Linked DNA regions of Pseudoduganella albidiflava. Each later gene encodes a partner of the first gene's protein in a complex. Links are inferred from orthologs where the notes say so. Each region holds a gene or a part of one and is shown in the gene's direction. Other genes may lie near its edges. The genes, in order: tsaD and tsaB.

The links.
Region 2: the proteins of tsaD (region 1) and tsaB are in contact, whole or in part, in a solved structure (PDB 4WQ4), measured with the Escherichia coli proteins. The link is inferred for Pseudoduganella albidiflava from one-to-one orthologs.

What each region holds. Positions count from the first base shown.
Region 1 is NZ_CP036401.1:620,319-631,840, reverse strand. Bases 5,263-8,174 are described here. They hold tsaD (tRNA (adenosine(37)-N6)-threonylcarbamoyltransferase complex transferase subunit TsaD), read left to right. Parts: upstream 5,263-6,158; coding sequence 6,159-7,190; downstream 7,191-8,174. Other genes in these bases: EYF70_RS02720 (ion transporter), read right to left, coding at 7,504-8,174; EYF70_RS30975 (hypothetical protein), read right to left, coding at 7,204-7,374; nirD (nitrite reductase small subunit NirD), read right to left, coding at 5,391-5,801; EYF70_RS02735 (3-deoxy-7-phosphoheptulonate synthase), read left to right, coding at 5,263-5,370. Outside these bases: dnaG (DNA primase), read right to left, coding at 1-717; EYF70_RS02755 (GatB/YqeY domain-containing protein), read right to left, coding at 838-1,287; rpsU (30S ribosomal protein S21), read right to left, coding at 1,432-1,644; EYF70_RS02745 (BaiN/RdsA family NAD(P)/FAD-dependent oxidoreductase), read right to left, coding at 1,816-3,024; DNA-binding protein YbiB, read right to left, coding at 3,088-3,978; EYF70_RS31470 (hypothetical protein), read left to right, coding at 3,977-4,192; more of EYF70_RS02735, read left to right, coding at 4,312-5,262; more of EYF70_RS02720, read right to left, coding at 8,175-8,409; EYF70_RS02715 (metal-dependent hydrolase), read right to left, coding at 8,450-9,676; EYF70_RS02710 (DUF427 domain-containing protein), read right to left, coding at 9,677-9,967; EYF70_RS02705 (DsbA family oxidoreductase), read right to left, coding at 10,110-10,793; glycerol-3-phosphate 1-O-acyltransferase PlsY, read right to left, coding at 10,882-11,514.
Region 2 is NZ_CP036401.1:4,330,856-4,342,393, reverse strand. Bases 5,397-8,324 are described here. They hold tsaB (tRNA (adenosine(37)-N6)-threonylcarbamoyltransferase complex dimerization subunit type 1 TsaB), read left to right. Parts: upstream 5,397-6,451; coding sequence 6,452-7,198; downstream 7,199-8,324. Other genes in these bases: EYF70_RS17830 (uracil-DNA glycosylase), read left to right, coding at 7,668-8,324; rimI (ribosomal protein S18-alanine N-acetyltransferase), read left to right, coding at 7,195-7,671; EYF70_RS17845 (thioredoxin family protein), read right to left, coding at 5,945-6,367; EYF70_RS17850 (PEP-CTERM sorting domain-containing protein), read left to right, coding at 5,397-5,857. Outside these bases: EYF70_RS17870 (DUF1993 domain-containing protein), read right to left, coding at 1-85; EYF70_RS17865 (bifunctional diguanylate cyclase/phosphodiesterase), read left to right, coding at 279-3,395; EYF70_RS17860 (MFS transporter), read right to left, coding at 3,392-4,579; EYF70_RS17855 (winged helix-turn-helix transcriptional regulator), read left to right, coding at 4,662-5,117; more of EYF70_RS17850, read left to right, coding at 5,303-5,396; more of EYF70_RS17830, read left to right, coding at 8,325-8,750; EYF70_RS17825 (DUF1853 family protein), read left to right, coding at 8,734-9,774; lysophospholipid transporter LplT, read right to left, coding at 9,956-11,203; alr (alanine racemase), read left to right, coding at 11,427-11,538. UniProt on the Escherichia coli protein: Required for the formation of a threonylcarbamoyl group on adenosine at position 37 (t(6)A37) in tRNAs that read codons beginning with adenine.

The sequences.
Region 1 (11,522 bases):
TAAAGGCGTTTCGGGGGAATTCAAGTACTTTGGCTCGCCCTGTTCCATGATCCGGCCGCCAAAGGCGATCACCTGCCCCTTGGTATTGCGGATCGGGAACATCACGCGTTCGCGGAAACGGTCGTAGCGCTTGATGTGGCGGCCTTCCTCGTCGACCTTGTCGATGACGAGGCCGGCTTCGGCCAGCACCGGCGCATCGTATTGGGGGAACACGGCGCGCAGGTTGTCCCAGCCTTCCGGGGCATAGCCGAGCGCGAAGCGGGCCGCGATCTCGCCCGTCAGGCCGCGGCCCTTCAGGTAGCCGATCGCATTCGGCGCCTTGCGTAGCGCGCCTTTATAGAAATCGGCGGCCAGCGTCATCGCCTCGGACAGCGCCAGGCTCTGCGCCTGCATCTGCGCGCGCTGGGCCGGCGGGATCTTGTCGTCCGCTTCCGGTACCGTCATGCCCACGTTTTGCGCCAAGTCCTTGACGGCATCGACGAAGCCCAGGCCGGAATATTCGATCAGGAAGCCGATCGCGGTGCCGTGCGCCTGGCAGCCGAAGCAGTGGTAGAACTGCTTGGTGGGGCTGACGGTGAAGCTGGGCGATTTTTCGTTGTGGAACGGGCACAGGCCCTGGAAATTGGCGCCGGCCTTTTTCAGTTGCACATAGCGCCCGACCACGTCGACGATGTCGACGCGGTTCAGCAAGTCGGAAATGAAGGATTGTGGAATCACTGTGGCAACCGCGGTTCTTCCATATTGTTACAGATCAGGCTATAACGCCGTGCCTGGCTGGAACTTGATCCAGCTCAACGGCACATGACGTCTGCAAGATGCCAGCAAAAAGCGGCGGGTTCAGGCGCCCGTCAGCGCTTTCTTGACGAGACCGGACACGGCGGTCATGTCGGCACGGCCAGCCAGCTTCGGCTTCAGGATGGCCATCACCTTGCCCATGTCCTGCGGGCCGGCGGCACCGGATTCGGCCACGGCGGCCTTCACTTCGGCGGCCACTTCCTCGTCCGACAGGCCGGCGGGCATGTAGGCGGCCAGCACGGCCAGCTCGGCCTTCTCGATGTCGGCCAGGTCGGCGCGGCCGCCGGCTTCGAACTGCGTGATCGAATCCTTGCGCTGCTTGATCATCTTTTCCACGACGGCCAGCACCTGGGTATCGTTCAGTTCGATCTGCTCATCCACTTCCTTGCGCTTGATGTCCGCCAGGATCAGGCGGATCGTGGCCAGCTTGCCGGCCTCCTTGGCGCGCATCGCGGCTTTCATGTCATCGGAAATCTGGGCTTTCAGGCTCATGGGTGTCCTCGGGCAAATGTCACTGGTAAAAACAGTGCGGTAAAAACGAAAACCCGCTGCGGACGATGCCGGAGCGGGTGATCGCTACGCAAGCGGACCGGAGGCGAAAAGCGCCGTCGACGGCCCGGTCTGCGAAGGCGAGAATTAGTACAGCTTCTTCGGCAGTTGCTGGCTGCGGATGCGCTTGTAGTGACGCTTCACGGCAGCGGCCAGCTTGCGCTTGCGCTCTGCGGTCGGCTTTTCGTAGAACTCGCGTGCGCGCAGTTCGGTCAGCAGACCGGTTTTTTCGATGGTGCGCTTGAAGCGGCGCATGGCAACTTCGAACGGCTCGTTTTCTTTAAGGCGGATAGTGGTCATGTAAAATTCAAACCGTTAGAGGGTTTTTAGGAAGACGGCGATATTATCAGCTTTTGTCCAGACAGACAAGAGGCTTCGTGCCTCCCCCCGTGCCTACTCTCATGCTTGCCAATACACATCCGAACACAACAGAACCCGCACCGTGACAGCGTTGGCGGGTCCGGCATCATATCAGACTGCCAGCCCGGCGGCCATCCCCGAGGCCCAGGCCCACTGGAAGTTGTAGCCTCCCAGCCACCCCGTGACGTCGACGGATTCGCCGATGAAATACAGGCCGGGCACGCGGTTGGCCATCATGGTCTGCTGCGACAGCTCTTTCGTGTCGACACCGCCCCGTGTCACCTCGGCCTTGCGGTAGCCCTCGGAGCCGTTCGGCGTAATGGTCCAGGCGTTGACGGCCTGGCCGAGGCGGCGCAGTTGGGCGTCCTGCATGTCGGCCAGGCGCGCATCGGCCTGGAAGCCATGGGCCTGCAGCAAGCCTTCGGCCAGGCGCGCCGGCAGCCATTGCGCCAGCACGTTGCCCAGGTGCTTCTTGATCGTACCCTTCCCTTCCAGCAGCGTGGCGGCCACGTCGAGTTCCGGCAACAGGTTGATCGTGATCGGCGTGCCGGGTTGCCAGAAACTGGAAATCTGCAGGATCGCCGGGCCGGACAGGCCGCGGTGCGTGAACAGCAGGTCTTCGCGGAAACGTGCCCCCGTGGCCTTGCGGCCCTTCAGCGTACCGGTCTCCACGTCGACTTCCAGCGACACCCCGGCCAGCGGCACGAACGGCTGCCACTGCTGGGCATCGAAGGTGAGCGGCACCAGCGCCGGGCGGGGCTCGACGATCGCCAGCCCGAACTGGCTGGCGATGCGGTAGCCGAAATCGGTGGCGCCGATCTTCGGGATCGACAGGCCGCCGGTGGCGATCACCACGGCACCCGCATCGATCAGGCCGGCACTGGTCTGCACCAGGAAACGCTCGCCTTGCTGTTCCACGCCCTGCACCGTGGCGGGCATGCGCCAGCGCACGTTGCCGGCGTTGCACTCGGCTTTCAGCATGTCGATGATTTGCTCGGCCGAGTCGTCGCAGAACAGCTGGCCCCTGTGCTTCTCGTGGTAAGCGATGCGGTATTTCTTCACCAGCGCGAGGAAATCCTGCGGCGTATAGCGCGACAGCGCACTCTTGGCGAAGTGCGGGTTCTCGGACAGGAAATGGGCCGGCCCCGCACTGATATTGGTAAAATTGCAGCGCCCGCCGCCGGAAATGCGGATCTTCTCGGCCAGCTTCTCGGCATGGTCGACCAGCACGACGCGCTTGCCGCGCTGCCCCGCCGCCGCCGCGCACATCATTCCGGCCGCGCCCGCACCGATTACCACCACGTCAAACTGTTCCGCCATCACGCCCGTCCCGCCAGTCAAACCGGGCATTCTACCGCAATGGGGGAAGGCTGGGCTATTGCCTCAGCCGTGACGGGCACGCACTTCGCGGGCGACGGTGACGATGTGGCCCACCTGCTGGGCGATCGGATCGGGCACCGGGACCTCGCCGCGCAGCACGGCCTGGATCCAGGCGGCGGTGGCGGCGGCGCTCTTGTCTTCAGGCAGCGCGGGCTCGGTGTCGGCGATCATTTGCCGCTCGACGAGCACGGTGCGCTCGCCATCGTGGAACCAGTCGATCTTTTGCGCCTTGTTGGCGTTCGCCACCGTTTCCCCTTCGGTGCCGCGCATGAGGAATGCGTCGCCGCGGGCATGCGGAGCGGCCGTGGTGAAGTACTCGCCCAGCGTTTCCAGGTATTCCGGATGCGTGTACGACACCAGCCGCAGCGCCGGAGCGGCGAACGGCTGCAGGATCTTGACGATCGTGTGCGTGGAATTGCGCACGCCGAGGATGCGCCGCAGTTCCAGCTGATGGGCCAGCCTGGGCGCCAGCGTGTCGATCGTGATGAAGCTGACGTGGCCTTCGGCCAGCGCGCGTTCCGCTTCCGCGACCGTGGTGGCGGCGGCGATGCCCAGCTCGGCCAGCACCTCGGCGGTGGCGATGCGGCCCACGTTATGCGCGACGCCGTGCACCAGCACCGGCACGCCTTCGCGCGCCAGCAGCAGCGCCAGCAGCGCTGTCAGGTTGGCCATCTTGCGCGCACCGTTGTAGGTGGGAATCAGCACCGGCGCATACGGACCGGCGGGCGCCTGCAGCGGCGTGAACGACGCTTCGGCGGCATCCAGGAAGCCGGCCAGCTCGTCCACGGATTCGCCCTTGATGCGCATGGCCAGCAGGATGCCGCCCAGCTCCAGGTCGGACACGCGGCCATGCAGCATGGCGTCATAGAGCGTAAAGGCATCGGCACGGCTCATGCTACGCGCACCCTTCACGCCGCGGCCGATTTCCTTGATGAATGGCGCGGCAATGAAACGGTCCGCCGCGGGTGCCGATGTGGACGCCAGGGTGGATACCGATGTGGACGCCGATGAGGCCGGCGAGGTGGATGGCAAAGTGGAAGAAGATGTGTTTTCGATACTCATGGAAACAGCTTACCGCATTTCGGCTACACTAATCGACTACCCATAAGAAAACCTGAAGCCGACAGTGCATTACCGAAGCATAGTCGCGAGCCATGGCCACGAAGCCTCCAGGAACAGCCCGATACATCGTCCCCAAGCACAGAAACAAGCCATAGAACTGAAGCCATGACTGCCCTCGACCTCGAAAACATCAATGTTACCTCGTTCGCGTCCATGCCCACGCCGGCCGAACTGCACGCGAAGCTGCCCATGACGGACACGGCATTCGCCACCGTCACCAGGGGCCGCGAAGACCTGCGCAACATCCTCGACCGCAAGGACAGGCGCCTGTTCGTGGTGGTCGGGCCCTGCTCGATCCACGATCCGGTGGCCGGCCTGGACTATGCCCGCCGCCTGAAGGCGCTGCAGGAAGAGGTCAAGGACACGATGCTGCTGGTGATGCGCGTGTATTTCGAGAAGCCGCGCACCACCACCGGCTGGAAGGGCTACATCAACGACCCGTTCATGGATGATTCGTTCCGCGTGGATATCGGCATGGAAAAGGCGCGCCAGTTCCTGCTCGACGTGTGCGAGCTGGGCCTGCCCACCGCGACTGAGGCGCTCGATCCCATCTCGCCGCAATACCTGGGCGACCTGATCGCCTGGACCGCGATCGGCGCGCGCACCACCGAATCGCAGACGCACCGCGAGATGTCGTCGGGCCTGTCGACGCCGGTCGGCTTCAAGAACGGCACCGATGGCGACATCAGCATCGCCATCAACGCGATCCTGTCCGCCGCCAACCCGCACGCTTTCCTGGGCATCAATGGCGAAGGCAGCGTTTCCGTCGTGCGCACGCGCGGCAATGCCTACGGCCACGTGGTGCTGCGCGGCGGCGATGGCCGCCCGAACTACGATTCCGTGTCGGTCACGATCGCCGAGCAGGCGCTGGCGAAAGCCAAGCTGCCGGCCAATATCGTGGTCGACTGCTCGCACGCGAACAGCTACAAGAAGCCGGAACTGCAGCCGCTGGTGATGACGGACGTGACCAACCAGATCGTGCACGGCAACCGTTCGCTGGTGGGCGTGATGATCGAATCGAACATCTGCGCCGGCAACCAGAAGATCCCTGCCGATTTGTCCGAACTGAAGTATGGCTGCTCGGTGACGGACGCCTGCATCGACTGGGAAACCACGGTGCAGATGCTGAAGTCGGCCGACGCGGAACTGCGCCGCCGGCCGTAAGCACGCCGGCCGCGCTTCTTCTATGGATAGGTGCTGGCCAATGGCGCCACGCCATACGTGCCGGCCAGCGCCGCTTCCGCGCGGCTGGCCGGCGCGTTCAGCTCCAGCAAATCCAGGTAGATCTTGCCGTCCTCCACCTTGACGCTGTAGCGCCGCGTGCAACCCTGCTCGGGTGCCACCGCGCAGCCCGTCTCCAGTGCGATATTCCAGTGATGCTGCGGGCATGCCACATGCTCGCCCAGCACCATGCCCTGTGACAGCGGGGCGCCCTTGTGCGGGCAACTGTCGAGCAGCGCATAGATGCGATCGTCGGCCGTGCGGAACACCGCCACGCCCGGCAACTCCTGCCATGCCAGGCCGCGCGGCACGTGGTGCGCACTTCCCGGCGCGATATCCTTGACCTTGCAAACCAGTTTCCAGTGTTCGGGCATTGCCTCTCCTTCCACGGCGGGTCGCCGCAACGCTGTAGAAGTAGCAAGAGCGATGCCATCACCATGGCGGCAAAGCTCCCCGCCATGGCCCGCCACCGCACTGCCGCGGTGCGCCCGCGCCCCGCGATCGCCCTCCTCCTGGCCTGCAATGGCTGAGCCCGTGTCATGGTGTCAGGAAGGAGTGACGCCTTGCAAGGCGTCACCGCAACGCGGGCAAGGAGCGGTGCTCCTTGAAATCCCTGCGATGCCACCATGACACGGGCTCAGCCTTGGGGATGCCTTGGCTGAAGTGGCCGCGGCTTTCCGATACAATGGCGGATTGCCCGTCATCTTCAGTCCTCATTGTTAGCCCCTACCATGATCGTTCTCGGCGTCGAATCCTCCTGTGATGAAACCGGCCTGGCCCTGTATGACACCGGCCGCGGCCTGCTTTCGCATGCGCTGCATTCGCAGGTGGCCATGCACGAGGAATATGGCGGCGTGGTGCCGGAACTGGCTTCGCGCGACCATATCCGCCGGGCTATCCCGCTGCTGCAGCAAACGCTCGAAGGGGCGCACATCGCCGCGGCCGATATCGATGCCATCGCCTTTACCCAGGGCCCCGGCCTGGCCGGCGCGCTGCTGGTCGGTTCGTCGATCGCGTGCAGCCTGGGCCTGGCGCTGGACAAGCCGGTGCTCGGCATCCACCACCTGGAAGGCCACCTGCTGTCGCCGCTGCTGGCGTCCGATCCGCCCGAGTTTCCGTTCGTGGCGCTGCTGGTGTCGGGCGGCCACACGCAGCTGATGCGGGTCGATGGCGTGGGCCAGTACGAACTGCTGGGCGAGACGCTGGACGATGCCGCCGGCGAGGCGTTCGACAAGTCGGCCAAGCTGCTGGGGCTGGGCTACCCGGGCGGGCCGGCCATTTCGCGCCTGGCCGAGTTCGGCGATCCGGCCGCATACAAGCTGCCCCGGCCGATGTTGCACTCGAAGGACCTGAACTTCAGTTTTTCAGGGCTGAAGACGGCCGTGCTGACGGTCGTGAAGAATGCCGGCGCCGCCAATGTCTGCGAGCAGGACAAGGCCAATATCGCGCGCGGCTTCGTCGATGCGATCGTCGACGTGCTGGTGGCGAAGTGCGTGGCCGCGCTGAAGCAGACGAGCCTGAAGCGGCTCGTGATCGCCGGCGGCGTGGGCGCGAACAGCCAGCTGCGCGCCGCGCTGAACGCGGCGGCAGCCAGGAAACGCTTCCGTGTGTACTACCCCGAACTGGAGTTCTGCACCGATAACGGCGCGATGATCGCCTTTGCCGGCGCGATGCGGCTGTCGATCAATCCGGGCGCGGCGAAGCGGGAATATGCGTTCAATGTGCGGCCGCGATGGCCGCTGGATGAATTGAAGGTTATCTGACCGCTGGCGTCGTTCAGGCGCCCAGCAGCATTGCCGCCAGCCCCACCAGGGCCAGCAGGCCGCCGGCCGCCACAGCGCCGGTCTTCACCTGTTTCTTGCGTAACTCTTCCATGCGCTCGGTGCGCGGCGGCTTGGCCTGCTCGCGTGGAGCCGACTTCGCGGCGGTCGAAACTGATTCGTTCATGGTGCGCTCCTGGCGAAATATGTCTAGACGAGACAATGTAGCAGCAAATGGCGTGCCATGGCCACGAATTTGAAACGGTCGTGGTTGGATTGACAATGGCCGGGCGTGCCGCCCGGCACCTTGCGAGGGTCAGCGCGGTTCTTGCGGCAGCGCCTCGCCGCAGCTCTTGCAGAAACTCGCGTCGGCCTCGTGGCCGGAAGCCAGGCAGCGCGTGCAGACGCGCGCCGAAACGGGGCGCAAGCCGCGCTGGTGCGTGATTTCGGAACTGATGATGCCGGTCGGTACCGCCAGGATGCCCCAGCCCAGCAGCATCATGCACGAGGCGATGGCGCGGCCCAGATCCGTCTTCGGCACCAGGTCGCCGAAGCCGACCGTCGTCACGGTCGAGATGGCCCAATAAACCGCCGTGGGAATACTGGTGAAGCCGTGCCGCGGTCCCTCGACCACGTACATCACCGTGCCCAGCAGGAACACGATCATGAACACGACGGAGAGAAAAATCAGGATCTTGCGCCGGCTGGCCAGCAGGGCATTGCCCAGCATGCCGTATTCCTGGATATACAGCGTAAGCTTCAAGATCCGGAAGATGCGCAGCAGCCGCAGGATCCGCACGTCCAGCAGCACATGCGAACCGGGCACGAACAGCGATACATAGCTGGGCACCACCGACATCAGGTCGATGATGCCGAAAAAGCTGCGCGCATAGCGGTCCGGCCGCTTCACGCACAGCAGCCGGCCGATGTACTCGACCGTGAACAGCAGCGTGAACAGCCATTCGGCCGCCAGCAGCCATGGCCCGTACGCGCGCGCCACCGGCGCGATCGACGTCAGCACCACGGTGACGACGGACAGCACGATCGCACCGATCAGCACGAGGTCGAAGATCTGGCCCGTGCGCGTATGCGACTCGAAGATGATCTCGTACAACTCTTCGCGCCAGCCGCCCTCCGGCTTGCCGAAATGCTGGTGCGGATCGGCCGAGAGCTCGGGCGGCGCCGGGGCCTTGGTGGGACGCTCGTTCATGGGGGTGTTCATGGGGAACTCACGCGGTGGGCCTGGATGGTCGCGGGGTGGCTCAATGTAGCGCAGCCCCCAGCAGGTCGGCGCGCGGATACGCCCAGCGCGGCACGTTGCCGCACGGTTCGCGGCTGGCCTGGGCAAGGTCCATCGTCGTGAAATTGCCGCGCGGCGTGGCCGAGAAGCGCAGGTCGCTGGCCACTTCCGCATCCACCGCCGGCATGCGCGCAAAGCGCAGCCAGGCGTTCACGTGGCAATCGTTCCTTGCCAGCGTGCGCAGCGTGGCCAGGCTGCCCTGCCAGGCGGAAGCAAAGCTCACCCCGGCCGATTCCGTGTCGCGAGCGGCCGGATCGGCCAACGCGGCCGGGCAATGCGCAAGCACGTCCGGCGCCAGGTTGAGCAGGCCGCGGCGGATGCGGTAGCTGCCCTGCCCGGCATTTTCCTCGATGCTCACGAAGGACCAGCATAGCGGCTGGGCCGGGAAGGCCGTCATCGCCACGTCGAGCACGCGCGATGCCGGATCGGCCCGTTGCAGCGCCGCTTCCACGCGGGCCCGCCCCACCGACGAGGTGCCGCCCTGCACGGCAATGAAGGCCACCGACACCAGCGCCGACAGGGCCAGCGCACGCCGGCTCTGCATGCGCGTGATGCGCAGCGCCGCGATGAAGCCGCCCATCAGCAGCAGGCCGGCCAGCGCGACCGGATCCAGGTAGCCGCGCCAGGTGACGTAGCCCAGGAATGCCGCCAGCCCGGCCAGCGCCACGCCGCGCAGGAAGCGCCGCGGGATGGCCAGCGCCAGCGGCACGCCGAAGGCCACCCAGAACACCGGTTCGACGATGAACACCAGGTCGCCGTAGAACCAGCGCGGATCGAACGGCGCCAGTGGATGGATGCCGTAAGAATTCAGGAAATCCATCGACATGTGCAGCAGGAAGCCGAGCCCGATGGCCAGCCCGAGCCCCAGCCGCGCCTGGCCGCTGTGCCGGAGCAGGCGCCGCGCGTTCGGCCACAGCAGCCACAAGGCGGCGAGCAGCAGCAGCGCCTGGGGTATCGCGTACAGCAGGGTATGGGTATGGCCGCGGTGGTGCAGCAGGTAGCCCAGCGGTGCCGGCAGCAGGTCGGTCAGCACCAGGTCCAGGTCGGGGAAATTGCTGGCCACCGCGCACGCTGTCAGCAGCAGACGGTGGCGGGTGCGCTGCCGCGCCTCGTCGGGCTCGGCAGGCAGCGAGCGTTGCACCAGTTCGCCGATGCCGAGCCCGACGAAGGTGTGGGTGACGTTATCCACTCAGCGGCTGACCTCGACCCCGTGCCAGAACGCGATGCGGCCCTCGATGGCCTTGGCCGCGTCCTTCGCGGCCGGGTAGTACCAGGCGGCGTTGCGGTTCAACTGGCCATCCACTTCCACGTCATAGTAGCTGGCCACGCCCTTCCAGGGGCACAGCGTGGTGTGGCTGCTGTCCTTCAGGTATTCGCGCCTGACGCGCTCGGGCGGGAAATACACGTTCTGCTCGACGATCTCCACCTCGTCGGCGGTGGCCTCGGCGATGACGGCGCCGTTCCAGATGGCTTTCGGCATGGCTGTTCTCCTGATGTCTGTGGTCCGATGATACGGTGCTCGCTGCGCGCACGCTTCCCCACTGTGGATGGCGGGATGAACAACATTTCGTGCCGCGGCAGTGTAGCTCAAAAGACCCGGTGCGGTCACACCGGCATGCGGATCACTTGCCTGCCAGGATTTGCCGCAGCGCACCTTCGAACACCTCGGGCGGCTGGCCGCCGGAAATGAGGTGGCGCTGGTTGATGACGACGGCCGGCACCGAACGCACGCCGGCCTGCTGCCAGTATTGTTCGAGCATGCGCACCTCGTCGGCGAACTGGCCGGATTCCAGCACTTGCCGGGCGGCGGCTCGGTCCAGCCCCACCCGCTCTGCCGCGCCCAGCAGCACCTCGTGGGAGCTGGGGTCTTCGCCGTTCGTGAAGTAGGCTTCGAGCAGGGCGTGCTTGAGTTCCTTCTGGCGCCCCGCTTCCTCGGCCCAGTGCAGCAGCCGGTGGGCGTCGAAGGTGTTGTAGATGCGGCTGCGCTTGTCCATCGCGAACGTGAAGCCGACCGCCGCGCCGCGCTGGCGGATCATTTCGCGCGACTGTTCCTGCTGCTCCGGCGTGCTGCCGTATTTTTCGGCGATGTGCTCGGTGATGTCCTGCCCTTCCTTGCCCATGTCCGGGTTGAGTTCAAAGGGCTGGAAGTGGAATTCGACGGCCGCTTCGGGAATGCGGGCCAGCGCCGTTTCCAGCGACTTCAGCCCGACCGCGCACCAGGGGCAGGACACGTCGGAAACGAAATCGATACGGAGCGGAGCGGGTGTGCCAGGTGTGGAGGTCGTGGAGATGGCGGGTGTGGACATGGCGGCCTTCATGGATGCGGGGCCGCCGGCGGCGGCCGATCGCCGGATGATGAGGGCCGTTGCCGGGATTGCAAGCCGCTTTTACAAGTTACTTCTTCTTGGCACCCGCGGTGGCGCCCTTGCTCTTGCTGCCGATGCGGCTTTCCTTGCCGGCCATCAGGTTGCCGATGTTCTTCGCATGGCGCCAGATCAGCAGGCCGCACATGGCCACCACCGCGAACAGCTGCGGCTCCACGCCGAACAGCAGGCCGTAGTACAGCGGCGCGAACACGGCGGCGATCAGCGCGGCCAGCGACGAGTAGCGGAACGCGTAGGCGATGATCAGCCAGGTGGCGAGCGTGGCCAGGCCAAGCCAGATATCCAGCGCCAGCAGCACGCCGGCGGCCGTCGCCACGCCCTTGCCGCCCTCGAAGCGGAAGAACACCGGCCACAGGTGGCCGAGGAAGACCGCGATGGCGACCAGCGCGATGGTGCCGTCGCCGACGCCGAGCTGGCCGGCGAAACGGATCACCAGCCAGACCGCCAGCCAGCCCTTGAAGGCGTCGCCGACCAGGGTCCAGATGGCGGCGCCCTTGTTGCCGCTGCGCAGCACATTGGTGGCGCCCGGGTTGCCGGAGCCGTAGGTGCGCGGGTCGGACAGGCCGTAGACCTTGCTCACGACGACAGCGAAAGAGATCGAGCCGATCAGGTAGGCGGCAACCGCCAGCAGGAGGGTAGTCATTTCCTGTA
Region 2 (11,538 bases), 3.7 Mb from region 1 along the record:
GGTCGGCCTTGTCGAGGATGTCGAGCAGGCTGTTCAGGATCTGCTGAAACACCGGCACCGAGGCGGAATACATTGAAAAACTCATGGCAACTCCTGTCGTTAATCCCGTTTTGGAGTGGGCATCATAACAAGTTCGCCAACGTTGCAACGTTTGCGTTGTCAGCACGCTTCGTTACTGAACGGCATTCGTGACTTGCTTATCGCTTTGCAGCATAATTGCACCACGATAATTATGCACTGTGCAAGATGCTCCTGATTTTCCAGCCAGACCTGTCTGCATGACCAAGCCGCCGACCAGCGGCTTGCGTGCCTGGCTCGGCGCGCTCTACGGCCAATCGCTCTACGGTTCCCTGCTGCTCGTCGTCCTGGGCGGGCTGATCGTGCCGGCCATCGTCGGCAGCTACCTGATGGTGGGGGTGCGCGAACAGCAGTCGGCGCGCACCGCGCTGGATGAAGCGCTGCAGCGCAATGCGGATATCCTGGCGCTGGGCATGCAGGAAGCGCTGTGGAACATGAACGCCGAATCGGCGCAGTCGCTGGTGCAGTCGGTGATGCGCGACCGCTCCGTGGTGCAGGTGCAGGTCACCGGCCAGGCCGAAACCCAGTTCATCCACGAGAAATCGCCGGCGCGGCCGCTGGGCAACGTGGTGCGCGCCGAGCGCGACGTGACGGTGCGCGGCGAACGGATCGGCCACGTGATGGTGGAGATGGACGATGCGCGCAGCCGCCAGGAACTGCAGGACAAGCGCCGCTCCTACATCTTCGTGCTGGCCGCGCAGCTCACCGTGTCGCTGCTGCTGATCGTGCTGTTCCTGAACAAGCGGGTGATCGCGCCGTTGCGCCGCCTGATGCGCGTTTCCGACCGCCTGGCGCAGGGCGACTTCGATACCCCGCTGGAAGTGCGCGGCAACGACGAACTGGGCCGCCTCGGCGCACGGCTGGAGCAGACCCGCGAAGCGCTGCGCCGGCTGTTCGAGGATGTCCGCCAGCGCGAGGAACGCTTCCGCACCATCGTGACGCAGGTGCCGGGCGCCGTGTTCCGCTACCGGCCGGACGGGCCGATCGAATTCGTCAGCGACGCCATCGAATCGATCTCCGGCTATACCGCCGCCCAGCTGATGCGCGGCACTACGCATTCCTGGGTCAACCTGATCACGCCGGAAGACCGCCGCATGCAGCGCCGCGCGCTGAAGAGCGCGATCGAGGAAGGGCGCGCGTATGAGACCGAGTACCGCATCGTCGACGCCAGCGGCGTCGAGCGCTGGGTGCTGGAAACCGGCCAGCCGCAGGTGTCGCCCGACGGCGGCGCGCCGTGGGTCGATGGCATCCTGTCCGATATCAGCGAGCGCAAGCACAACGAGATGCGCATCGAAGCGCTGCTCGCCGAGCAGGGCGCGATCCTGGACAACGTGATGTTCGGCGTGATGTTCGTACGCCACCGCACCATCCTGTCGGTGAACCGCCGTTGCGAGGAACTGTTCGGCTACGAGCCGGGCGACATGGTGGGCAAGTCGACCGCCATCGTGTTCCCCACCGCCTTCGATTTCGAAGCGGCCGGCGCGCGCCAGTACCCCACGCTGGGCCAGGGCGAGTACTTCAGCGAGGAGCGCAGCTACCGCCGGCGCGACGGCACGCTGTTCTGGTGCATGGTCAGCGGCTGCGCGATCGACCAGAACCGCCCGAACGACGGCAGCATCTGGGTATATGCCGATATCACGGCGCGCAAGGAGGCCGAAGAGAAGCTGCGCCTGTCGGCCACCGTGCTCGAACATATCGCCGATGGCGTGATGGTGATCGACCGCGATGGCCGCATCGTCGCCGTCAATCCCGCGTTCACGCAGGTCACCGGCTTTACCGAGGCCGAGGCGCTGGGCCGCGACCTGAGCCTGACCCGGTCGGCGCGCCACGACGCGGCATTCCACCAGCAGCTGTGGGCGGAACTGGTCGACACCGGCTGCTGGCAGGGCGAGCTGTGGGCGCTGCGCAAGGGTGGAGAGCAATTCCTGCAATCGCTGACCATCACCGCGGTGCGCGACGCGCAGGGCGTGACCACGCATTACGCGGGCGTGTTCAGCGATATCACGCTGGTCAAGGAAAACGAGGAAAAGCTCGACCACCTGGCCCACCACGATTCGCTGACCGAACTGCCGAACCGGCTGCTGTTCAACGACCGGCTGCAGCACGCCCTCGACCGGGCGCAACGCTCGGCCGAGCAGCTGGCGCTGCTGTTCATCGACCTGGACCGCTTCAAGAACGTCAACGACACGCTGGGCCACCACATCGGCGACGAATTGCTCAAGCAGGTGGCCGCGGCGCTGTCGGACCGCCTGCGCGACGGCGACACGCTGGCGCGACTGGGCGGCGATGAATTCGTGGTGCTGCTCGAAGGGATCGCCGGCGAGTACGCCGTCACCCTGGTGGCGGAAAAGCTGGTGGCGATGTTCGAGCAGCCGTTCCTGGTGGCGGGCCATGAGCTGTTCGTCACGTGCAGCATCGGCATCAGCCTGTATCCGCACGACGGCACCGACCGGAATGTGCTGATCAGGAATGCCGACGTGGCGATGTACCAGGCCAAGGCGCGCGGCCGCAACGGCTACCGCTTCTATGCGCCGTCGATGACGGGCGAGGGCGTCGAGCGCCTGCGCCTGGAAACCTGGCTGCGCCGCTCGCTGGAAAAGGACGAGATGTTCCTGAACTACCAGCCGCAGGTGGAAATCGACACCGGCCGGCTGATCGGCGTGGAAGCACTGGTGCGCTGGAACCATCCGGAACTGGGCCTGGTGCCGCCGGTGCGCTTCATTCCCCTCGCCGAGGATTCCGGCTTCATCAGCCAGCTGGGCGAGTGGGTGCTGGCGCAGGCCTGCCGGCAGATGGTGCGCTGGGAAGCGGCCGGCCTGGTGGTGCCGAAGATCGCCGTCAACCTGTCGGTGCGCCAGTTCGAGCGGGGCACGATCGTGCGCACCGTCGGCGACATCCTGCGTGAAACGGGCCTGGCGCCGCACCGGCTGCAGCTGGAAGTGACGGAGTCGCTGATCATGAACACGGGCGACGCGCTGCAGTACATCAATGGCCTGCACGCGCTCGGCGTGAGCCTGGCGATCGACGACTTCGGCACCGGCTATTCGTCGCTGGCGTACCTGAAGCAGATGCCCGTGCAGACGCTGAAGATCGACCGCTCGTTCATCAAGGATATCCACGAGGATGCCAACGACGAGGCGATCGCGATCGCCATCATCCAGCTCGGCAAGAGCATGAACCTGTCGGTGATCGCCGAAGGCGTCGAGACGGACGAGCAGGCCGCCTTCCTGCTGCGCCACGGCTGCAAGCAGGCGCAGGGTTATTTCTACAGCCGCCCGGTGATGCCGGACGACCTGCTGCACCGCTGGCTGCCCTAGCGAACCGCAGATTCATTCATGGCGGCAGGCTCCCGCGCGGCGGCAAGCCAGAACAGCAGCGCCGCGACACTGACGCCGGCGCCGAGCAGGCACACCAGCCGCCAGCCGCCGGCCGCATGCGCGGCGGTGGCGGCCAGCGCGCCGGCGCCGCTGCCGGCCGCATAGAACAGCATGTAGCAGCCGATCATCCGGCTGGGCGCCACGCCGGTGCGCAGGATCAGGCTCTGGTTGGTCACGTGCAGCGCCTGCACCGCCAGGTCGAGCGCGACGATGCCGGCAGCCAGCGCCACCAGCGATGCGGGCGTGAAGGCCAGCGGCAGCCATGCCGCGCACAGCAGCAAGAGCGCCGCTCCGGTGGTGCGGTCGCCGTGGCCGCGATCGGCCAGGCGGCCCGCGCGCATCGCGCCCAGCGCACCGATCAATCCCACCAGCCCGAACGCGCCGATCGCGGTGTGGGGCAGCGCGTGGGGCGGGCCGGCCAGTTCCAGTGCCAGGGCGCTCCAGAAAATGTTGAACACCGCGAACATCAGCAGGGCGATGATGCCGCGCTGGCGCAGGACCCGGTCGCTGCGCAACAGCGCCGCCATCGAGCCGATCAGCTGCCGGTATGGCAATGGCCGGGATGGCGGCGGCACGGCCGGCAGCGCGCGCCACAGCACGGCGGCCAGCAGCACCGTCGCCGCGGAGGATACCGCATACACGGTGCGCCAGCCCGCCAGGTCGGCGATCGCGCCGGCCACCACGCGCGCGCCCAGCAGCCCGAGTACCACGCCACCCTGTACGGCACCGACGACGCGGCCACGCTCCGCGTCCGCCGCGCTGGCCGCCACGCAGGCGATCAGGCCCTGCGTCATGGCCGTGCCCAGCAAGCCCGCCAGCAGCATCGCCGCCAGCAACGGCCCGGTGCGCTGCGCCGCCCAGATACCGGCCAGCGCGAGGGCCAGCGCGCCGAGTTGCGCCATCAGCAGGCGGCGCCGGTCGAAGCGGTCGCCCAGCGGCACGAGGAACAGCAGCGCGAGCACGCTGCCGGCCTGCGTGGCCGTGACGATGGCGCCGGCCGCCGCGCGGTCGAGCGCCAGGTCGGCGGCGATCAGGTCGAGCAGCGGTTGCGCGTAGTAGACATTGGCGACGCACAGGGCGGCCGACGCCGCGAGCAGCGCCAGGCGGGCGGTGGAAAAAGACATGGCATCTCCAAAGTAGTTGCAAAACAAAACTGGTTGAAGCGTACGCGTTGTAGTTTTAAAATGCAACCACTGGAGGGGTGGAATGGCGAGGAAGCACAATGAGCGGGCGGAGCCGTGCCCGGTGGCACGCGGCGTGGACCTGGTCGGCGACCGGTGGGCATTGCTGATCGTGCGGGACGCGTTCGACGGCGTGCGCCGCTTCGGCGATTTCCAGCGCGGCCTCGGCGTGGCGCGCAATATCCTGGCCGACCGGCTGCGCACGCTGGTGGAGGAAGGTATCCTCGCCAGCCAGCCGGCATCGGATGGTTCGGCATACCAGGAATATGTGCTGACCGCGAAGGGCCAGGACCTGTTTCCCGTGATCGTCGCACTGCGCCGGTGGGGCGAGCGCCACCTGTTCGCGCCCGGCGAGCCCCATTCCGTGCTGGTGCGTCGCGATACCGGCGCGCCGGTGGGGGAGCTGGCACTGCGCACGGCGGACGGCGTGGCATTGTCGGCGACCGAGACGTATGTCAGGAAAGTGGCGCCCGGGGCGTGAAGCCGGCGGAACACGCCTGCTCATGCGCGGCGCTTGCCTAGACAGCGCGTGCGGCAAGGCAGCGTGTGTCGAATTTCTTTACATCGGCCTCGCGTTTCAGCGATAGGTCTTTGAAATCAATCAACCTGAAATGCTGGCATGCGTGTTGCTCGTTCTTTCCCTTGTCCAATCTCAAGGGGGATCCCATGCAAGTCTTCGCCATACTGTCCCGCGCCGCCCGGCTGCTGGCATTCGCTGCCCTGATCGGCACCTGGGCCGGCACTGCCCAGGCGTCCGTGATCTGGACACTGAACAATTTCAACTTTACGGATGGTGCCACGGCCTCGGGGACGTTCACCTGGGAGGAGACCACAAACCGGGTCACCGCCTGGAACATCGCCACGACGACGGGCCTGTTCTTCGGGAATTCCTACACCAGCGACGATCCCGAAGGACTGACGACGGTCGACACGAATTTTCAGATGATCACCTTCTGGACAGGCAACTGGAACCTGCGCCTGGGCCTTGCCAGCCTGGATGCGCTCGACACGCCGGCGGCGCACCAGGAACTGTTTTCGCAGGAACCGCTCTTTACCGGACAGCACGGCTACCTCGAGTGCGCGAACTGTGCGCCTTACCGCTTCGGCGAGGCGGGCGCCTGGCTGTCGGCCGCCGTGGTGCAGGTTCCCGAACCGTCCGCGCTGGCGTTGAGCGCCCTGGCGCTGTGCATCATGGTGGCGGTGCGTCGCAGGAGGTCATGACGGAAAGCGGCAGTGCCTCGGCCGGAGCCGGCCGCGGGTGCCGGCTGGTGCCCGGCAGGCAATGCGTCGCGCCCGGGAGGCACTGCGTCAGCCGGTGCCCATCAGCTGGCGCAGGTTGCAGGTCTTCTGCCACTGGCGGCGCTCGGCGGTGCTGCCGGCCTGGCGGTCCAGTTCCGCGTCGCTGGTGGCGGCGATCGTGTCGATCAGCCGGCTGGCCACGTTCGGGTCGGGCAGCATCGTGCCGAAAAACGCCACCGTTTCATGGTGCTGGATCAGCAGGGTAGGGAAGTTTTCCACATCGAGGTCGCCCACCAGGTCGGCGTGGTCTTCGATGTCGACCCACAGGAAATATTTTCCGGGATGGCGCGCGGCCAGTTCCTCGAAGGCGGCGCGGTAGCTGGAGCAGGTGCCGCACCAGGCGGCGCACAGGCAGGCCACGACCAGGCGGTCCTGCGCCAGCGCGGCGGCCACCTCGGCGCGGTTGTCGGCGTATAGGGTTGTGCTGTGCATGGCCGCATTGTACAGCGTCGGCCGGGCGGCTGCCGTGCCTGCGATGGCTGGGCCGCCGCCGCCGCGCAAGGTAAAATACTGCCCATGTCCAAGTCTTCCCCTACCATCCTTGCCCTTGAAACATCCTCCGAACTGGCTTCCTGCGCGCTGCTGCACGGCGGCCGCCTGAGCTCGCGCAGCTCGGACGGCGTGCGCACGCACTCGGCCTCGCTGCTGCCCATGGTGCAGGAATTATTGGCCGAGGCAGGCATCGCCCTGGCCGATTGCGACGCGATCGCCTATGGCGCCGGGCCCGGTTCGTTTACCGGTGTGCGCACCGCCTGCGGCATTGCCCAGGGCCTCGGCTTCGGCGCCGGCCTGCCGGTGGTGCCGGTGGTGACGCTCGACGCCATGGCGCTGGCCTGCCACGAGCGCCACGGCGCCGCCGAAGTGCTGGCGGTGCTCGATGCGCGGATGAACGAGGTGTACTGGGCGCAATACCGGTTCGGCGACGCGCTGCCTGGCGCCGCGGGCACGCGGTTGCCTGTGCCTGTCGTGCCGGCCACGTTGTCGGCCCCGGCGGGCGTGGCGCCGCACGGTGCGCCGCTTGCCTGCGGCAATGGTTTCACGGCATATCCGGAAGCCTTCGCCGGCCGGCCGTTCGCCGCCGGTGCCGATACGGCCGTGCTGCCGCACGCGGAACAGGTGGCCCGCCTGGGTGCCGCGGCCTTCGTGGCCGGGCAGGGCATGCCGGCCGCCGAAGCGCAGCCGCTTTACCTGCGCAACAAGGTGGCGTACACGAAGGCCGAGCGCGCGGTCATGAACGAGGCGCCGGGCGGGGTGAAGGCATGACGCGGCAGCCCACCTGGGACCTGGCACGGCTGGTCTACGAACCGATGCGGCAGGCCGACCTCGACGAGGTGGTGGCGCTCGAGCACGACGTGTACCCGCATCCGTGGACGCGCACCAATTTCGCCGATTCGCTGAAGAACGGCTACCACGCGTGGGTGCTGCGCGACCCGCTGCGCGAACTGATCGGCTACTTCCTCGTGATGGCCGTCGTCGACGAGGCGCACCTGCTGAACGTGGCGGTGGCCGCGCGCTGGCAGGGCAAGGGCCTGGGGCGCTTCCTGCTGAACCAGTCCGCCGCCTGCGCGCGCGGCCTCGGCATGGAATCGATGCTGCTGGAGGTGCGCCCGTCGAACGTGCGCGCGCTCGACATCTACCGCCGTTACGGCTTCGCCGAGATCGGCCGCAGGAAGGGATATTACCCGGCCGCCGACGGCAAGCGCGAGGATGCCATCGTGATGCGGATCGTGCTATGAGCCTGACACAGCGCAGCAGCGCATTCCTGCAGGAGATGGGCGTCGGGCCGCGCTGGCTGTTGCGCGACCGCGTGCATGGGGTTGCCGAAGCAGTGGCCGAAGCCGTGGCCGAAGCGGCGCCGGTGCCGGCCATCGAGGAACAGCCGGCAGCCGTCGAAGCGCCGGTCGCTGCCATCCCGTTCGCTCATGAACCGGCCGCGCCCGCGCCGGTGGTCCCTGAAACGGTGGCCCGTGCGGATACCACGCCTGCCGCCGTCGCGCCGGCCGTACCGGATTCGCCGCCGCCGCGCCCGGCCGCGCCGCCCGCCGCAACGAGCGACGACGATACCGCCTGGTTCGACAACGCGCCGGCACCGCCGCCGAAAGCGCCCACGCTGAAGCAGCCGGCGCCGCCGCGCGCGAAGGCCGAGGCGCCGCAAAGCGGAGAAGACACCTCGTGGTTCGATGCCGTGCCGGCCGTACCGGTACAGCGTGCGCCCCAGCGCGGCGCCGCCACCGACGAGGAAATCGCCGCGATGGACTGGCCGGAACTGCAGGCCGCCGTGCGCGGTTGCACGCGCTGCCGGCTGTGCGAGACGCGCCGCGCAGCCGTGCCGGGCCATGGCGACGAACGCGCGCGCTGGCTCGTGCTGGGCCTCGCACCCACGCCCGCCGACGAGAAGGCGGAGCAGCCGTTCGCCGGGCCGCCTGGCCAGCTGCTGCACAACATGCTGCGCGCGGTGGACCTGTCGGTGGCGCGGGGCGCCTATGCGACCACGCTGGTGAAATGCCGCCCGGTGGCGGATGATGGCGCCGACCGCCTTCCCGCGGCCGACGAACTGGCCGCCTGCCGCCCGTACCTGCAGCGCGAGCTGGCGCTGACGGGCGCGGGCCTGGCGCTCACCCTGGGTGGCGTGACGGCCAAGGGCCTGCTCGGCATGGCCGCGCGCGGCAAGGTGCTGCGCTACGACCACCCGGGTGGCGAACTGCCTGTCGTCGCCACGTTCCATCCGGCCGACCTGCTGAAGAAGCCGGAAGACAAGGCCAGGGCGTGGGCCGACCTGTGCCTGGCGCGTTCCGCCCATGCCGGCCGCCGCTGAGTCCGCCAAAGGAGCGACGTACCAGGCGCGCTTCGAGCGCCGCTGGCGGCACCTGACGCGCCCGCACGTGCGGGCGCTGGCGTGGCTGCTCGACGCCCCCGACCTGCTGGACGCGAACGCGCCGTACTGGCACGGCCGCATCGCCGCGCCCGGGCCGGTCGCGCCGGAAGTCGAGGCCTGGCTGGCGGCCCTCGAAGCCGACCCCGCGCCGCTCGAGGCGGCGCTGGGCGGCCGCTTCTATTCCCGCCTTGGCCTGTATGCCGAAAAGCTGATGGCCTTTTATTTTGCGCAGCGGGGCACGCTGGCCGCGCACGGCCTGCAGGTGCGCACCAACCATCACGGCATCAAGGGCAACGGCGGCAAGGAAACGGTGGGCGAGTTCGATTTCCTGCTCGACGAAGCTGGCGGCGGCCTGCGCCACATCGAGTTCGCCACCAAGTTCTACCTGCTGGACAGCGACGTGGCCACCACCGACTTCGACCTGCTGGTGGGCCCGAACCTGGGCGACACGCTGGGACGCAAGATGCGCAAGATCTTCGACCAGCAGCTCGCGCTGGCGCAGCATCCGGCCGCGCAGCAGGTGCTGCCGCGGCCGGTGACGGCGGCCCAGGCGCTCGTCAAGGGCTGGCTGTTCTATCCACCCGGAGCGGTGGATGGCGAGGTACCCGTCATCCCCGGCATCACGGCCGATCATTGCCGGGGACGCTGGCTCACGCTGGCCGGCCTTGCCGGCGAAGCGGGGCATGCGCAGGAACGCTTCGTGGTGATGCCGCGCCTGCAGTGGCTGGCGCCGCTGAAGGCGCGCGTCGGCGATGCGCTGCCGGCGGTGCCTGCACCCTTGGCGCGAGGCGAGCTGGCGGTGCTGCTGGCGACGAAGTTCGAGGCGGACGCGTCACCGGTAATGGTGGCAACGATCCGCGAGGAGGATGGCTGGCTGCTGGAGGAGTCGCGCGCGTTCGTGGTGCGCGACGACTGGCCGGCGCGGGCCGCGATCAGGCGGCAGACGGGGCAGAAACCCGGGTAGAAGCCGGGGTAGAAGCGGGGGGCTTAGGGTACAGGTGCCGGGCATCTTCTTTCGGCCGCTTCATCCGGGGAAAATGCCCGGGGCCCGTCATTTCCAGGATGCGCGCGAAAACCGGTGTCCGACAATTTTTCCGCAGGCGGAAAAAATGTCCGACACCAGGCCGGTTGCGGCATGGCCGCGGTCAGTGTTTGTGCTCGCCGATCAGCGCCAGCGAATCGTGCTCGCGCTGGTTGGCCACGTGCAGCCGCTTGATGGCGATCATGGTCCCCGACAGGAACAGGCCGAACAGCACGATGATCGTGTTCAGTGCCAGGTCCATGCGCAGCATCAGCGAATACATGGCCAGCATGGTCAGGATCGACAGGTTCTCGTTGAAGTTCTGCACGGCGATCGAGTGCCCGGCACTCATCAGCACGTGGCCGCGGTGCTGCAGCAGGGCGTTCATGGGCACCACGAAGAAGCCGGCCAGGCCGCCCACCAGGATCAGCAGCGGGTAAGCCAGCCACGGCGTGTGGATGAAGGCCATCGTCATCACGATGAAGCCCATGGCGATGCCGAGCGGGATCACGGAGAGCGACTGGCGCAGCGAAATCATCCTGGCCGACATGATCGCGCCCACCGTCACGCCCAGTCCCACCAGGCCGACCATCGTGGTGGCCTTTTCATAACTCATGCCCATCGACTGCTTGGCCCATTCCAGCACGATGAACTGCAAGGTGGCACCGGTGCCCCAGAACAGCGTGGTCACCGCCAGCGAAATCTGGCCCAGCTTGTCGCGCCACAGGATCATGCAGCAGTTGGCGAAGTCCTCGATCAGGCGCACCGGATTGCGTTCCTGGTGCGGGTACACGCAGCCGGTCAGCGGAATGCGCAGGTTGAACAGCGCGGCGCAGATATACAGGATGCCGACGATCATCAGCGCGCCATAGGCGGGATTGTTCATGCCGATGTCCCAGCCCACCATGATCGACTCGGCGCGGTCGCTGACCAGGGCACCGCCCATCACGGTGCCGAGGATGATCGAGGAAATCGTCAGGCCTTCGATCCAGCCATTGGCGGCCACCAGCTTTTCCGGCGGCAGCAGCTCGGTCAGGATGCCGTACTTGGCGGGCGAATAGATGGCGGCGCCGATGCCCACGATCGCATAGGCGGCCAGCGGATGCACTTCATAGAACAGCAATGCGCAGCCGAAGATCTTGACCAGGTTCGCGATGAACATGACCCGGCCTTTCGGCAATGCGTCGGCGAAGGCGCCCACGAATGCGGCCAGCAGCACATAGAACAGCACGAAGAGGAACTTCAGCAGCGGCGTGATCCATGCCGGCGACTTCATCGTGATCAGCAGGTCGATCGCGACGAACAGCAACGCATTGTCCGCCAGCGACGAAAAGAACTGCGCCGCCATGATGGTGTAGAAACCACGATTCATTGTGGAAGGGCCTTAAAACCGATATCGGCTTGCTTTATACCATGAAAGATATGCTTTCCAAAGAAAACGGCAGGGCAATCTGAATGGTCGTTCGATTACCGGGAAGCCGCCTGCGCATTGGGCTGGCGCGGCCGCCGGGCACGCCGGTCTTAAGCTCCGCCTAAGGGAGGGTGTGCGGTAAAATGCCCGCTTCACTTTCTGACGCGAATGCGCCCACTCCGCCATGCCAAGGCCGATCGTTGCCACCATCCACGTCGCTGCGATGCAGCATAACCTGGCCCGCGCCCGTGCCTGCGCGCCCGCCGCGAAGGCTTGGGCCGTGGTCAAGGCGAATG